One region of the Sorangium sp. KYC3313 genome, then DNA from elsewhere that is predicted to be linked to it. Evidence: riboswitches for the same ligand, from Rfam matches in the RefSeq annotation. Region 1 holds a riboswitch; each other region holds the start of a gene.

Region 1 (3,266 bases):
GTGGCCGTCGGCGCGATGGCGACGAGCAGCGAGTTCCTGAGCCCCCCGGCCTGGACGCGCGCGCGGAGCGCCTCCCAGCGCGCCGTGTCCTCCGGGACGACGCCCCACGCGTCGAACTGGAGCTCTCCGCGCGCGGCGCGCGTCTCGTCGAACGCCGGGTGCCGCCCCTTCTCCGCCGCGAGGTCCGCGGACGTCGAGAGCGCGTGGTAATACACCTCCTCCGAGATCCGCCTCGAGAGCTCCCGCGCCGCCGGGGCGTCGAACGGCAGGCGCATCTGGAAGAACACGTCCTGCAGGCCCATGAGCCCGAGCCCGACGGGCCGCCAGCGGAGGTTCGATCGCCTCGTCGAGGGGATGGGGTAGTAGTTGAGGTCGATGACGCGGTCGAGCTGGCGGACCGCGGTCCGCACCGTGCGCGCGAGCTTCTCGAAGTCGAGCGCGACCGCGCCGTCTTCGCCGGCGACCGTGTGGCGCGCGAGGTTGATCGAGCCCAGGTTGCAGACGGCCGACTCCTCGTTCGAGGTCACCTCCAGGATCTCGGTGCAGAGGTTCGAGAGGTGGACGATCCTGCCCGGCAGCGCCGTCTGGTTGCAGGCGCGGTTCGACTTGTCCTTGAACGTCATCCAGCCGTTGCCTGTCTGCGCGAGCGTGCGCATCATCCGCGCGTAGAGCTCGCGGGCCTTCATCGTCTTCTTGGCGAGGCCCGCCCGCTCGGCCTCGACGTAGCGACGCTCGAACTCCTCACCGTAGAGATCGGGGAGATCGCGCACGTCCTTCGGGTCGAACAGGCTCCATTCGCCGTCGGCCTCGACCCGCTTCATGAAGAGGTCCGGGACCCAGCTCGCGAGGTTCAGGTTGTGCGTGCGCGCGGCCTCGTCGCCCGTGTTGTCGCGCAGCGAGAGGAACTCCTCGACGTCGGCGTGCCACGGCTCGAGGTAGACGCAGCACGCGCCCTTGCGCTTGCCGCCCTGGTTCACGGCCGCGACGGACGCGTCGAGCGTCTTGAGCCACGGCACGATCCCGCTGGAGTGCCCGTTGGTGCTCTCGATGAGCGAGCCGCGCGACCGCACCCGGTGGTAGGCGAGCCCGATGCCGCCCGAGAACTTCGAGAGCATCGCGACGTCGGTGTAGCGCTGGTAGATGGTCTCGAGGTGATCGTCCGGCGAGTCGAGCAGAAAGCAGCTCGAGAGCTGCTCGTGGCTCGTCCCGGAGTTGAACATCGTCGGTGAGCTCGGCAGGTAATCGAGCGACGAGAAGAGCCTGTAGAGCTCGACGGCCTGCGCCGCCGTCTCGGACAGCGCGCACGCGATGCGCAGGAAGAACTGCTGCGGCGTCTCGATGACGAGGCGCGTCTCCGGGTGCTTGAGCAGGTAGCGGTCGTAGAGCGTCCGCAGGCCGAAGTACTCGAGCTCGTGGTCGCGCCCCGGCTCGATGGCGTCGTTCAGCTTGCGGGCGTTCTGCGCCACGAAGCCGTGGAGCCGATCGTTGATGAGGCCCAGCCGCCGCCCCACGGCGATGGACTGCGAGAAGGCGTGGATCTCCTGATTGCGGACTTCCTTGTCGATGTACGTGGCGAGCAGGCGCGCCGCGAGCTTCGCGTACTGGGGCTCATCGGCGATGAGCGACGCCGCCGTCTGGATGGAGAGCTGATCGAGCTCGCGCGTCGTCGCGCCGTCGTAGAGGCCGCTGATGGTCTTCGTCGCGACGCGTAGCGCGTCCACGTCGGACAGGGCCGCGCACGAGCGGCTCACGGCGCGGACGATCTTGTTGACGTCGACTGGCTCGCTCGACCCGTTCCTCTTCTTCACCCGCATCGTCGTGTGCGGGGGCGTCTCCTCCGCGCCGGCGCTCGTCATGGCGGGCGCGTGGGGTGCGTGGGGTGCGTGGAGCGCGCGCAACGGCGCCGCGCCGTTGCTCTTCACCAACGGTTCGTTCAGCATGGCATCCTCCTCGTCGTGCTCGTTCCGAGCGGTCCCGGACCGCTCGCGTCGATGCCGCGAGAGCGAAGAGGCCAGCCGATGCGCATGGGTGCGCCAGGCTCTTTGGAGGAGCCCTCGGACCGACCGCTCGCCCCCGCGGGCGAAAGGAAGACAGCGCGGGAGGGGGTCGGAACCGGGACAAGCGCGAGAGTCTGCGCCAGCTCGGACCTACCCGCCTCCCTCGAGGCTTCCAGGTCAAACCGGCGCCGGATGTCTCCCAGCGCAGGACGTTGGCAGGTCTTCGGGCTCACGAGCGCTCCGGCTCTCGCCGGATTCCTACGGTCCACCGCTTCCCAGCCCGAGGGCCAGTGCGCGTCGTGGAGATCGTTCTCGCTTACCGCTGCGGGGCAGCCCCGGATTCACACCGGGTTCCCTTTTGAGCCCCGGCCGAAGCCCGAGGCACCAACATGGGCACTACATATGGTGGTGCAGTGAGCCGGTCAAGCGAGATGTTGTGGGGGAGCTCCGTTGCCCGGTTGCATGCGCGGTTGCGTGCTCCGTTGCACGCTCGGTTGCATGGTTGCGGGGTCGACGCTGGCGGCGCGCGCCGTCGCGGGCCACAACCCGGGCCTATGCCGCTCAGCGAAGCGCGTCCGGCCGATCCGCTCGACGACCTCGTCGCGCTCCTGCGCGGCAAGCGGATCGTGGCGCTGACGGGCGCGGGGTGCAGCACCGAGTCCGGCATCCCCGATTATCGAGGCCCCGAGACGCGGCGCCGCGCGCGGAACCCGATCCAGGGGCGGGAGTTCTCCTGCTCGGCCGAGATCCGGCAGCGCTACTGGGCGCGCGCCGTGATCGGCTGGGAGCGGTTCTCCAGGGCCGAGCCGAACCCCGCCCACCGCGCCCTCGCGCGGCTCGAGCAGGCGGGGCAGCTCGAGGGCCTCATCACGCAGAACGTCGACGGCCTCCACCAGGCCGCGGGCAGCCGTCGTGTCATCGAGCTGCACGGGACGCTCTCCGAGGTCGCCTGCCTCGCGTGCGGCGCGATGGAGCGGCGCGCCGCCCTCCAGGAGCGGCTCCTCGCCCAGAACCCCGGCTGGCTGCGCCTCGCGGCCGACCTCGCCCCCGACGGCGACGCCGACCTGCCCGCCGAGCGCGTGGCGGGCTTCCGTGCGCCGCCGTGCCTCCGCTGCGATGGGCCGCTCAAGCCGCGCGTCGTCTTCTTCGGCGAGAACGTGGCCCGGCCGATCGTCGACGCGGCGTTCGCGCTCGTGGACGCGGCGGACGCGCTGCTCGTCGTCGGCTCGTCGCTGGCGGTCTTCTCGGGCTACCGCTTCGTGCTGCGCG
Region 2 (3,266 bases), 4.1 Mb from region 1:
TCGTCATCTTCACCATCCGGCCGCGCCGGGAGCTGAGGCGCTCGGTCACGATGCCGACGTAGGTGTCCGGCACGTCCACGACCACGAGCTCGAGCGGCTCCATCACCTCGCCGTCGATCTCGCGCGTCACCACCTCGGGGTTCGAGAGCTGCATCTCGTACCCCTCGCGCCGCATCGTCTCCACGAGGATCGCCAGCTGGAGCTCGCCGCGGCCGAGCACCACGAACGTGTCGGGCACGTCCGTCGGCTCCACGCGGATCGCGAGGTTCTTCATCGCCTCGCGCTCGAGCCGCTCCTTCAGGTGACGGCTCGTCAGGTACTTCGACTGCTTGCACTTGCCGGCGAAGGTCGACGTGTTGACGCCGACCTTCATCTTGATCGTCGGCTCCTCGACCACGATGCGCGGCAGCGCCTCGGGGTGCGCCGGATCCGTGATCGTGTCGCCGATCGTGGCCGACTCGAGCCCCGCGATGGCGATGACCTCGCCCGCGACGGCGCTCTCGACCGCGACCCGCTTCAGCCCCTCGTACGCGTAGAGCATCTTCACGTAGCCGCGCGACTGCCCGCCCTCGCCGAGGAGCGCGACGTCGGCGCCCGAACGGGCGGTGCCGCGGACCACCCGGCCGACCGCGAGCCGGCCCACGTAGTCGTCGTGGGTCGTGTTGCAGACGATGACCTGGAGCGGACCGTCGGGGTCGCCGGAGGGGCCGGGGACCCGCTCGAGGATGGTCTCGAAGAGCGGCTCGAGGTCCTTCGCCTCGTGCTCGAGCTCGCGCTTCGCCTGGCCGAACTTCGCGATCGCGTAGAGCGTCGCGAAGTCCATCTGCGCGTCGCCGGCCTCGAGGTCGCAGAAGAGGTCGAACACCTCGGAGAGCACCTCGTGGGCGCGCGCGTCGCTCCGGTCGATCTTGTTGATGACCACGATGACCGGGAAGCCGCGCTGGAGGCACTTCGAGAGCACGAAGCGCGTCTGCGGCAGCGGGCCCTCGGCGGCGTCGACGAGGAGGAGCGCCCCGTCGGCCATCATGAGCGTGCGCTCGACCTCGCCGCCGAAGTCGGAGTGGCCGGGCGTGTCGACGATGTTGATCTTGACCCCGCGGTACCGGATGCTCGTGTTCTTCGCGAGGATGGTGATGCCGCGCTCCCGCTCGAGGTCGTTCGAGTCCATGACACGCTCGGCCACGACCTCGTTCTCTCGGAAGGCGCCCGACTGGCGGAGCATGTGATCGACGAGGGTCGTCTTCCCGTGGTCGACGTGGGCGACGATGGCGATATTGCGGAGATCGTTACGGGGCATATACGGCCGCGGCCGTGTAGCACGCGACCCACGGAGGAGCGAGCCCATCCTCGCTAGAGCCCGAACGTTCGGCCTGCGCGGCATCCGCGCGGGCGGGCGAGGGGAGCGGTAGCGATTGACAGCCGAAGGCGCACGGCCATAGGGTGCGCGCCGCGCTGGTGCCCGGGCGTTCGCCTGGGCCGAAGAGGGAACCCGGTGAAACTCCGGGGCTGCCCCGCAGCGGTAAGCGAGAACGACCTCCACCCCAAGCACTGGCCCGTCGAGGGCTGGGAAGCGGTGGACAGTAGGGAGCCGGTCTGACCGGAGCGCTCGCGAGCCCGAAGACCTGCCAGCGCCCGGCGGCGGGAGACATCCGGCGCCGGTTCGACCTGGGAGCCTCGAGGGAGGCGGTGAGGTCCGAGCCGGTGCAGCTCTGCCTCTGCCACGTCCCGGATACCGAACCGCCCCCCGCGTCGCCTTCCGGTCGCCCGTGGGGGCGAGAGGTCGGTCCAGCGCACCGTGCGATGGCCAGCCATTTCGTCCTCGCGGAGCTCGACGCGAGCGGCACGGCGCCGCTCCGCGCGATTGCAGCGAAGGAGGACGCGAATGCTGCGCGAGACGGTCACGACGAGCCACGGGCACCGCCATCCATCTCATCTGCTTCATCTTCATCTGCTCGCCGCTTTATCCATGGTGCTGGCCGCCGCGCGGCCCGCGCGCGCCGAGGGCGACACCTCCGAGCCGCCCGCTGCCCCCGAGGCGCCCGCTGCCCCGCCGGAGGCCGCCGCTGCAGAGCCCACCGGTGCGGGCGCGCCCGCGGGCGACGCCGCGATCGAGGTCACGATCCAGGCGGAGAAGCCGGGCAGCGAGGCCGCGTCGCGCGTCTCCGTCGGACACCGGGAGCTCGAGCTCAGGCCGAGGCTCCGGCCGGGCGACCTCCTCGAGTCGGTCCCCGGGCTCTTCGCCGTGCAGCACGCGGGCGGCGGCAAGGCGAACCAGTACTTCCTCCGCGGGTTCGACGCGGACCACGGGACCGACGTCGCCTTCTTCGTCGACGGCGTGCCCGTCAACATGGTCAGCCACGGCCACGGGCACGGCTTCACCGATCTCTACTTCATGATCCCGGAGCTCGTGACAGGGCTCGACGGGTACAAGGGGCCTTATTACGCGAGCATCGGCGACTTCGGTACGGCGGGCGCCGTCAACCTGCGCTTCGCCGAGAAGCTCGAGGAGAGCCACGCGCAGGTCAGCCTGGGGCAGTACGGTATCCAGCGCGGCCTCGTCATCGCCTCGCCGGATCTCGGCGACGCGTGGCGCGCGGTGGCCGCGGCGGAGATCTACCGGAACGACGGGCCGTTCCTGAGCCCGGAGCGGCTCGAGCGCTTCAACGTGTACCTGCGGGCCACGCACGATCTGGGCAACACCGGGAAGGTCCAGATGACCTGGATGTCGTACGGATCGACCTGGCACGGCTCCGGCCAGATCCCCGCGCGCGCGGTGTGCGGCGAGGGCGAGCAGGGCGGCCTGAACCCGCCGCCGTCGGCGTTCGGACAGCCGTGCATCGACCATTTCGGCGCCGTGGATCCGACCGAGGGCGGGGCGACCGAGCGGCACATGGCGTCCGTTGCAACCTCGACCGCGTGGCGGGACGCCGATCTGAGCGCGCTGGCCTACCTCGTCCGGTACCGCTTCACGCTGTACTCGAACTTCACCTTCTTCAGCGAGGACCCCGTCCGGGGCGACCAGATCGAGCAGAACGACGACCGCGCCGTCGGGGGCGCCGATCTCCGGTTCCGCAGGCAATACGAGATCGGCGGGGCGAGGTTCACGACCTCGCTGGGCGCGCAGATCCGCGCGGACGCGATCGACAAGTCCCTCCACCACGACGAGGCGCGCGAGCGGGTCGAGGAGAAGAGCAGGACCCACGTCGACGAGAGCCAGATCGGCGTCTACGTCGAGCAGGACGCCCGGCTCCGGCGCTGGCTCCGCG
Region 3 (3,266 bases), 5.0 Mb from region 1:
GGGGGGTCCGCGCCGGTGCGCATGCGGTAGTCAGATTGTGGCATCCGCAAGCGCGTTGTCGATAACAAAGTGCAACGCGTGCACGCCGAGCGAGCAGAACGCTCCAGGCGCGAAGGCGGCCAGGCAGCCAGGCGGGCGCGCGGCCCCCACACACACGATCTGCGGGAATTCACGTTCGAGCCGGGCATACCCCTCCACCAGAGACAGCACCCAGCACAGCGTTCGTCTCGCATTCCGAGACGAGCGAACACGAAATCCCTCATCTCTTCAATAAGAGAGGCCACGAGGCAACAGGCCGTACACCGGACACCTGCTCCCGAGTAAAGAGCCAGGACGAACAAAGCACACTGCGGAAGGAATGCGCCGCCGCCCGCATTCAAGCGCACGAGAGCCCCTCGTCCGGGCCCCAACCGAGACGGGGGCTGCGCCCGCGCGGCGACAAAGTAAACAGTCTTTATCTAAGGGGGACATAATTCGAGACGTGCGCTCGACGACTCGTCGCGTGATGCGTCTGGGTCAATTTCTCGACCTCGGGCCACAGCACGACAGGGCCTCGAGCGCTCGTCGGCGCCCATGACCGCTCGATGGGGGGCGCCGACGGGCGCGCGGCGCGCCTCGGCGGCGATGGCCTCGTGCGCCTCGGCAGCGCCCCCGAGGGCAGGGTGTCCACCAGCGCAGGCATCACCGCCGCGCCGACGCCGCGGACGAGGGGGCTCGCGGCGGGCCGCGAGCCCCCTCGTCCACGATCGGGGCGCGACGTCCTTGACGCCGGGCACGAAACGGGATTACCGAGCACCGGCCTGACAATCCATTCCTCGGGTGCCCTCCGGGGCATAACAGGGAAGCCGGTGCAAAACCGGCGCGGTCCCGCCACCGTGAGTGGGGAGCTGCTTCCGAAGACCACTGGGCCTCATTGAAAGAGGCCTGGGAAGGTGGACGCAGCGCTGGGAGCTCGAGCAGCTCCCTGAACCCATGAGCCGGGAGACCTACCCGAGCCTCCCACGAGGTGCAGCTTGCGCACGTCTTCGTGGCGTCCGGGTGCGGACTTCACCCGGAGCGCCGAAATCGGTCTTCACGGCCGCGCATTGTCGATCGCCGCCGTGTCCTTGGGAACGCTCCTCGCGCCCCGGCCCGCGGCGGCGATGCACCTCGCGGAAGGTGTCCTGCCGCTCGGCTGGTGCGCCTTCTGGAACGCGCTCGCCCTGCCCTTCGTCGCGATCGCCCTCCACCTGCTCCGGCGCCGCACCCGGCAGGACGCCTTCTACAAGCCGTTCGTCGGCCTCATCGCGGCAGCCGTCTTCGCGATCTCGTGCATGCCCGTGCCGGTGCCGACCGCCGGGACCTGCTCCCACCCGTGCGGCACAGGGCTCGCGGCGGTGCTCATCGGCCCCTGGATGACCGTCCTCGTCACCGTGGTGGCGCTCCTTATCCAGGCCCTCTTCCTCGCGCACGGCGGCCTCACAACGCTCGGCGCCGACGTCGCGTCGATGGGCATCGCGGGCGCCTTCACCGGATACTTCGCCTTCCATCTCGCGCGGCGCTGCGGCGCGAACCTCTGGGTCGCGGGCTTCCTCGCGGGCGTGACGTCGGACTGGGCAACGTACGCCACCACGGCGCTCGCGCTCGCGCTCGGGCTCTCGGGCGAGGGCTCGGTGACGTCCATGTTCACGGGCGTCGCCCTCGCCTTCGTCCCCACCCAGCTGCCGCTCGGCATCCTCGAGGGCGTCATGACCGCGGGGGCGCTCGTCTTCCTGCGCGCCCGGCGGCCCGACATCCTGGACCGGCTCCAGGTCGTCCGGCTCGCCCCGGGGGCCTCGTGACCCGGCGGCTCGGACAGCGCCCGCTGCCAGCGCCGCTCGCGCGGCGCGCGCGCGCGGCGCTCCTGCTCGCCGGTTCATTCTGGCTCGCCGCCTGCGGCAACGCGTCCTGGGACGGCGTCGACGAGGCCGTGGTCCGCCGCGTCGCCGAGGACGCGGGGCGCCACGACACGGGGCCGCTGTTCGCGGGCCTCGAGGGCGACCTCCTGCTCTTCGCGTTCCTCTGGGCCGGGCTCCTCGCCGGCTTCGCCGTCGGCTATTTCTCGCGCGTGCTCTTCGTCGAGCGCGCGGGCGCGCCGGCGGGCAGGGCCGACGGCGAAGGCCTCCGTGCGGACTGACCCCCCCGCGCGGCTCCGGGACGTGGACGCCCGGCTCCGCCTCGGGGCCGCCGTGGCGGCGTGCTGCGTCGCCGCGGGCGCGCGCTCGCCCGTCACCCCGGCCGCGCTGCTCCTCCTCGCGTGCGCGGCCCTCCGCCTCCAGGGCACGCCGGCGCGCGCCGTCCTCCGCGCCGCCGCGCCCGCCGCGTGGCTCGGAGCGGTCGCGGCGGCGCTCGCGCTCGCGCTCACGCCGGGGGCGCCGCTCCTCCCCGGCGCGCCGTTCCCCGTCGACGCGCTCACGGCCGAGGGGGCCCGCCGCGCCGCCGCCATCGGCGCGCGCGTCCTCGCGGCGGCCGCGGTGCTCCGGTGGCTCGCCGGCGCCGCCGCGCCCGCCGAGATCGAGGCGGCGCTCGCCGGGCTCGGCGTCCCCGCGGCCCTCGTCGAGCTGCTCGCGCTGACGCGGCGCTTCGCCGGCGTGCTCCAGAGCGCGGCCGACAGCGCGTGGAGCGCAGCCGCGCTCCGCGGCGGGTTCACCCGCCCCGGCGCCGCCGCGCGCTCGGCCGGCGCCGTCGCGGGCGTCGTGGCGCTCCGGACGCTGGAGCGCTCCGAGAGCGCCGCGCTCGCGATGCAGCTCCGCGGCTACAAGGGAAAGCTCCCCGTCGCCGACCGAAGGACGAGCGCGCCTACAGCGAACGTCGCGTTCGCCGCCGCCGCCCTCGCCGCCCTCGGGCTCAGCGTCGCCGCGGGAGAGGCCGGATGATCGCGCTGCGCGCCCCCCGGCTCGGCTACCGGCGCGGCGAGCCCGTGCTGCGCGACGTGCGCCTCGACGTCGCCGAGGGCGAGTCCGTGGCGGTGCTCGGCGGCAACGGCGCCGGCAAGACCGCGCTGCTCCGGACGCTCGTCGGGCTCCTCCCGGCGCCCGGCGGCGGCGTCGAGATCGCGGGCCGCCGCGTGGGCTCGCCCTCGGACGCCGTCGCCGCAGGCGCCGCGCTCGTGCTCCAGGACCCGGACGACCAGCTGCTCGGCGCGACGCTCCTCGACGACGTCCTGTTCGGCCCGCGAAACCTCGGCCTGCCCGCGCCCGAGGCGCGCCGCCGCGCCGAGGCGGCGCTCGCCGCCGTCCAGATCGCGC

The links. A riboswitch is a leader RNA that binds a small molecule or an ion and turns the genes downstream of it on or off. The one in region 1 is predicted to bind cobalamin.
Region 2: another riboswitch for cobalamin. It lies ahead of ACSRUE_RS43765 (TonB-dependent receptor); the one in region 1 lies ahead of ACSRUE_RS28515 (ribonucleoside-diphosphate reductase subunit alpha).
Region 3: another riboswitch for cobalamin. It lies ahead of ACSRUE_RS00295 (energy-coupling factor ABC transporter permease); the one in region 1 lies ahead of ACSRUE_RS28515 (ribonucleoside-diphosphate reductase subunit alpha).

What each region holds. Positions count from the first base shown of each region.
Region 1 covers NZ_CP197255.1:7,399,877-7,403,142, forward strand. Annotated here, with positions in the region: gene ACSRUE_RS28515 (ribonucleoside-diphosphate reductase subunit alpha) at 1-1,940, opposite strand, end outside; cobalamin riboswitch at 2,195-2,401, opposite strand; gene ACSRUE_RS28520 (NAD-dependent protein deacetylase) at 2,552-3,266, shown strand, end outside.
Region 2 covers NZ_CP197255.1:11,479,233-11,482,498, reverse strand. Annotated here, with positions in the region: gene typA (translational GTPase TypA) at 1-1,345, opposite strand, end outside; cobalamin riboswitch at 1,437-1,644, shown strand; gene ACSRUE_RS43765 (TonB-dependent receptor) at 1,967-3,266, shown strand, end outside.
Region 3 covers NZ_CP197255.1:81,765-85,030, forward strand. Annotated here, with positions in the region: gene ACSRUE_RS00290 (hypothetical protein) at 31-210, opposite strand; cobalamin riboswitch at 801-1,008, shown strand; gene ACSRUE_RS00295 (energy-coupling factor ABC transporter permease) at 1,107-1,820, shown strand; gene ACSRUE_RS00300 (hypothetical protein) at 1,817-2,155, shown strand; gene ACSRUE_RS00305 (CbiQ family ECF transporter T component) at 2,145-2,894, shown strand; gene ACSRUE_RS00310 (energy-coupling factor ABC transporter ATP-binding protein) at 2,891-3,266, shown strand, end outside.